Linked DNA regions of Sediminicoccus sp. KRV36. The protein of the gene in region 2 binds, or shares a complex with, the protein of the main gene of each other region. Links are inferred from orthologs where the notes say so. Each region holds a gene or a part of one and is shown on either strand. Other genes may lie near its edges.

Region 1 (3,055 bases), 590 kb from region 2 along the record:
GTGTTCTGGCTGATGGTCGCCGTCACGATCTTCGTGGCGATGCTGCTGGCCTGGTGCGCCTGGCGCTACAGCGCCGCGCGCAACCCCGTCCCCTCGCAGAACAGCCACAACACCACGCTCGAAATCGCCTGGACCGTGATCCCGGTGCTGATCCTGCTGGTCATCGCCATCCCCTCCTTCCGGCTGATCTACTACCAGGACCGGGCGCGCGACGCCGACCTCACGATCAACGTGACGGGTCATCAATGGTACTGGAGCTATCAGTTCCCCGACCACGGCAATTTCAGCTTCGACAGCCGCCCCTTGCAGGATGACGAAATCCGCCCGGGCCAGCTGCGCGGCCTGGAAGTGGACGAGCCGCTGCTGGTGCCGGTGGGCCGGACCATCCGCGTCATGACCAATGGCGCCGATGTGATCCACAGCTTCTTCGTCCCCAGCCTCGGTGTGCAGCGCTACAGCATTCCCGGGCGCACGCTGGAGACCTGGATGCGGGCCGACCGCGTCGGCACCTTCTACGGCCAGTGCAACCAGATCTGCGGGACCAATCACTGGTTCATGCCCATCGTGGTGAAGGCCGTGCCGCAGGAGGAGTTCGACGCCTGGGTGGCCAGCGCGCGCACGCGCTTCGCCCGCCAGGATGACGCCGCCCCCGCCCTTGCGGATGCGGCCAACGACACCATTCGAATCGCAGCGGCGCGTCAGTAACGCAGCCGGCAAAAGGCTTCAGGAAAGGCACAAGGCACATGGCATACGCGGACGCGCATGGACATGACGACCACAAGCCGGGCTTCGTGAGCAGGTGGCTGTTCAGCACCAATCACAAGGATATCGGCACCCTCTACATCATCTTCTCGCTCTTCGCCGCGATCATCGGCATCGGCCTCTCGGTGCTGATGCGCCTGGAGTTGCAGCAGCCGGGCCTGCAGATCTTCTCCGACGGGCAGATGTGGAACGCCTATGTCTCGGCCCATGGCCTGATCATGGTGTTCTTCGTGATCATGCCCGCACTGATCGGCGGCTTCGGCAACTGGTTCGTGCCCATCATGATCGGCGCGCCGGACATGGCTTTCCCGCGGCTGAACAACATCTCCTTCTGGCTGCTGGTGCCGGCCTTCCTGCTGCTGGGCGGCTCGCTCTTCGTGGGCGGCGGTGCCGGCGCGGGCTGGACGATCTATCCGCCGCTTTCGGATGACCAGTATCAGACCGGCCCCGCCATGGACATGGCGCTGTTCGCCCTGCACCTGGCCGGCGCTTCCTCGATCCTGGGTGCCGCGAATTTCATCACCACCATCTTCAACATGCGCGCCCCGGGCATGACGCTGCACAAGATGCCGCTCTTTGTCTGGTCCATGCTGGTCACGGCCTTCCTGCTGCTGCTGGCGGTGCCGGTGCTGGGTGGTGCCATCACCATGCTGATCACCGACCGCAACTTCGGCACGGCCTTCTTCGACCCGGCCGGCGGCGGTGATCCGGTGCTGTTCCAGCACCTCTTCTGGTTCTTCGGCCACCCCGAAGTCTACATCATGATCCTGCCGGCCTTCGGCATCATCAGCCATGTCATCTCGACCTTCTCCAAGAAGCCGGTGTTTGGCTATCTCGGCATGGCCTATGCGATGGTCGCGATCGGCGTGGTTGGCTTCGTGGTCTGGGCGCACCACATGTACACCTCCGGCATGGATGTGGACACGCGGGCCTACTTCATGGCGGCGACCATGGTCATCGCGGTGCCGACGGGTGTGAAGATCTTCTCCTGGATCGCCACCATGTGGGGTGGCTCCATGCGGTTCGACACGCCGATGCTGTTCGCCATCGGCTTCATCTTCCTGTTCACGCTCGGCGGTGTGACGGGCGTCGTGCTGGCCAATGCGGGCATCACGCAGATCCTGCACAACACCTATTACGTGGTGGCGCATTTCCACTACGTGCTGAGCCTGGGCGCGGTGTTCGGCATCTATGCCGGCATCTACTACTGGATCGGCAAGATGAGCGGGAAGCAGTACCCGGAGAAGCTCGGCAAGATCCATTTCTGGCTGACCTTCATCGGCGTGAACCTGACCTTCTTCCCGATGCACTTCCTGGGCAACCAGGGCATGCCGCGCCGCTACCCGGATTATCCTGACGCTTTTTGGGGCTGGAACCTGATCGCCTCGCTGGGTGCCTATATCTCGGTCTCGGGCTTCATCTTCTTCTTCTACGTGATGTACGTGACCTTCAAGCGCGGCGCGCCGGTCCCGGCCAATTACTGGGGTGAGGGTGCGACGACGCTGGAATGGCAGATCAGCAGCCCGCCGCCCTTCCACAGCTTCGATGAGCTGCCGAAGATCCGTTGAGGGGGCGTTGCCCCCTCAAACTCCCCCAGCAGGGGACTCGTCCCCTGCACCCCCATTCCTCGGAGTTGCAAGAACCTGAGGTTCTTGCTGGGGAGTTTGAGGGGCAAAGCCCCTCAATCGAGGACCCAAATGAGTGACGTGACCACCACAGACATCGCCGGCGCCTCCGAGGTGCGCGACTGGATCACGCTGCTCAAGCCGCGCGTGCTGACGCTCGTCGTCTATACCGGCATCATCGGGCTCTTGGTGGCGCCCGGCGCCATGCATCCGGTGTTGGCCGTCACGGCCATTCTCTGCATCACCATCGCGGCCGGTGCGGCGGGTGCCATGAACATGTGGTATGACCGCGATATTGACGCGATCATGCGCCGCACCATCAAGCGCCCTATCCCGACCGGCCGCATCAGCGCTGATGCCGCCCTCACCTATGGCGTGGTGCTGGCCGTGGGCTCCGTGGCCCTGATGGGGCTTGCCACCAATTGGCTGGCCGCTGGCGTGTTGGCCTTCTCGATCTTCTTCTACGTCGTGATCTACACGATGCTGCTGAAGCGCCGCACGCCGCAGAACATCGTCATCGGCGGCGCGGCCGGCGCCTTCCCGCCGCTGATCGGCTGGATCGCGGTGACCGGCAGCATGGAACCGCTGCCGCTCGTGCTCTTCGCCATCATCTTCATGTGGACGCCGCCGCATTTCTGGGCGCTCTCGCTCTGGGCGCATCAGGATTA
Region 2 (2,978 bases):
CAGGAAGATGATCAGGCCGAGAACGCCGATGGCCGTGCCCGCCAGGGCCAGCATCTGGATCCGGCCCAGCCCGCGCAGCTGTGCGATCAGATCCTGCATGGCACCATCCGGCACGGCGCGCTGCAACAAGACATCCAAATCTCCCGGGGGCCCATCCTGCGCCCTGGGCAGAAAGTGCCGCATGCCGCGTTGCGAAAGGCTTAACGCGGCGACACCCGGCCAGAGGCTTGCGTCCCTCCGCCCGAGGGGCCAGATCACCGGCATGACGCCGCAAGAGGTCCTCGCCCGGAAAAATCGCCGCATCGGCTTCGCGGCCTTCGGCTTTGTCGCGCTGATGGTGGGGGTCAGCTTCGCCGCCGTGCCGCTATATGACCTGTTCTGCCGTGCCACGGGCTTTGGCGGCACGCCGATGATCGGCCAGGCCGCGCCGGTGGCACCTGGCACCGCCACCGTCACGGTGCGGTTCAACGCCCAGACGCAGCCGAACCTGCCCTGGCGCTTCGAGGCGCAGCAGCCCTCCGTGCAGTTGCGCGTGGGGGAGGAGGCGCTGGCCTTCTACGTGGCGCGCAACCTGGGCGCGACGCCGGTCACGGGCATCTCGACCTATAATGTGACGCCGGATGTGGCCGCGAAATACTTCCACAAGACGGCCTGCTTCTGCTTCGAGGAACAGACGCTGGAGCCCGGCCAGTCGGTGGACATGCCGCTCGCCTTCTGGGTGGATCCGCGAATCGCCGAGGACCCGGCGACGCGCGGCATCCGCACCATCAGCATCAATTATACCTTCTTCCGCAGCCTGAATGACGCGGAGCGCGCGGGCGCCCTGGCCAATGCGGGGCCGCATGTGGGCCGGCCGCGCTAGCGGATCCATGCCGGCCCATCGCTGAACGCCGATGGCGGATCGCCCGGTTCTGGCTGGCCACCCTTGATCACGGGGCCGTTTTCCGGGATTGTGCGCCGCAACGCCCCGGCGCCCTCTCGGCCCCCGGGGGATCAATCGCAGGACGAGTGATGGCCAGCAACGCCGAGGGCGCGAGCCCCTACAAGCACCCATACCACCTGGTCGAGCCGTCTTTCTGGCCGATCCTGGCCGCTTTCGCCGCCGGTACCATGCTGCTTGGCATCATCGTGCTGGCGCATGGCGGCGGAAACTGGGTGTTGGCGCTGGGTGGCACCAGCGTCCTGGTCTGCATGTTCGGCTGGTGGCGCGATGTGCTGAAGGAGAGCCGGACGGCCGGGCTGCATACCCCGGTGGTGCGCCTGGGTCTGCGTTACGGCATGATCCTTTTCATCGCCTCCGAGGTCATGTTCTTCGTGGCCTTCTTCTGGGCCTATTTCCACTTCGCACTCTATCCGGACCATGTCTCCGGCGCCGCCACCGCGATCTGGCCGCCGGCTGGCGTCAAGACCTTTGACCCCTGGGGCCTGCCCTTCCTGAATACCATGATCCTGCTGCTCTCGGGCTGCACGGTGACCTGGGCACATCACGCGCTGCTGGAGAATGATCGCAAGAACCTGATCATCGGCCTCGCGCTGACGGTGGTGCTCGGCATGGCCTTCACCGGGCTTCAGGCCTGGGAATACAGCATGGCGCCCTTCGCCTTTACCGGCGGCGTCTACCCTTCGGTGTTCTTCCTGGCGACGGGTTTCCACGGGTTCCACGTCATCGTCGGCACCATTTTCCTGGCTGTCTGCCTGTTCCGCGCCATGGCCGGGCAATTCACGCCGGAACGGCATTTCGGCTTCGAGGCCGCCGCCTGGTACTGGCATTTCGTGGACGTGGTGTGGCTCTTCCTCTTCGTGTCGATCTATGTCGCCGGCGCAGGCGAGATCGCCCATCACTGAAGCTTGCGTGGCGGCCTTGGGTTAAGGGGGCCGCCCGATCGCCAGGGCATGGGCGGGGAGAGATCCTTCCCTGCTCGCCTTTCTTGCGCTGGCAATGACCGAAATCCTCCGCTATTCCTACAGCGACGCTCCTGCCAGGAGTGTCCATGGGAGCTGAGATGACTGCCCCAGTCGCTTTGATCATCGGCATCGCGGGTCAGGACGGCACCAGTCTCGCGCGATTTCTCCTGGCTCGGGGCTATGTCGTGCATGGGGTGAGCCGACGCATCTCGCTGCCGAGCACGGATCACCTCAAGGCCCTTCGCGCAGGCACAAATCTGCATCTCCATCAGGGTGATCTGACCGAGTTGGGCAGCCTGCTGCGCGTGTTGCAGCGCGCTCAGCCGAACGAGGTTTACAACCTGGCCGGGCCGAGCCTGCCCCCGTCGAGCATTCCGCACCAGGTGGCTGATCTTGTGGCGCTGGGCACGCAGCGGCTGCTGGACGCTGTCCGCCTGCATGACGCAACGGGGCGCCTGCGGCTGTTCCAGGCCTCGGGCCATGAGATGTTCGGCAGCGGCGGTGATGCGCCGGTCACTGAAGCGACCGCGCCGCGGCCGGATTCGGCGCTGGGCGTGGCGCGTCTGCAGGCCCGCTGGATGGTGGCCCAGGCCCGCGAGAGGCATGGGATGCATGCCTCCAGCGGCATCCTTTTTCCGCATGACAGCGCCCGGAGCGCGCCGCACGCGCTCAGCCAGTACATCCTGCAGGGTGTGGCCGCTTTGGCCGAGGGCAGCGCTGGCCCCGTGCTTCTCGCCGATCTCGATGCAAAGCGGGATTGGGGGCATCCGCGCGACTATGCCGAGGCGATGTGGCGGATGCTCCAGCAGGAGCAGCCGGGCGATTTCGTCCTGGCCAGCGGCATGGTCCATCCCCTGCGGGAGATGGTGCGGCGCGTCTTCGCCCATTTCGGCACGGAACTGGGCTGGCGCGGCGCGGGGCGCCTTGAGGCCGGGCATTGCCAGGCAACGGGCCGCCTTCTGGTCCAACTCGATCCTGCGGCACCGGGCGCGCAGACCGCCTTGGGGGACTCGACGAAGGCGCGCGCCGAGTTGGGCTGGCAGCCGAGCATCACCCTTGAGGAGGGGCTCGCT

What was found.
Region 1: the proteins of LHU95_RS02070 (region 2) and ctaD are in contact, whole or in part, in a solved structure (PDB 7CUB), measured with the Escherichia coli proteins. The link is inferred for Sediminicoccus sp. KRV36 from one-to-one orthologs.

The regions. Positions count from the first base shown.
Region 1 is NZ_CP085081.1:1,026,869-1,029,923, forward strand. The notes cover bases 50-3,036. They hold ctaD (cytochrome c oxidase subunit I), read left to right. Parts: upstream 50-743; coding sequence 744-2,330; downstream 2,331-3,036. Other genes in these bases: coxB (cytochrome c oxidase subunit II), read left to right, coding at 50-705; LHU95_RS04535 (heme o synthase), read left to right, coding at 2,460-3,036. Also shown: more of coxB, read left to right, coding at 1-49; more of LHU95_RS04535, read left to right, coding at 3,037-3,055. UniProt on the Escherichia coli protein: Cytochrome bo(3) ubiquinol oxidase is the terminal enzyme in the aerobic respiratory chain of E.coli that predominates when cells are grown at high aeration.
Region 2 is NZ_CP085081.1:432,447-435,424, forward strand. What follows is about bases 19-2,928. They hold LHU95_RS02070 (cytochrome c oxidase subunit 3), read left to right. Parts: upstream 19-1,011; coding sequence 1,012-1,845; downstream 1,846-2,928. Other genes in these bases: fliF (flagellar basal-body MS-ring/collar protein FliF), read right to left, coding at 19-129; LHU95_RS02065 (cytochrome c oxidase assembly protein), read left to right, coding at 263-862; LHU95_RS02075 (GDP-mannose 4,6-dehydratase), read left to right, coding at 2,004-2,928. Outside these bases: more of fliF, read right to left, coding at 1-18; more of LHU95_RS02075, read left to right, coding at 2,929-2,978. UniProt on the Escherichia coli protein: Cytochrome bo(3) ubiquinol terminal oxidase is the component of the aerobic respiratory chain of E.coli that predominates when cells are grown at high aeration.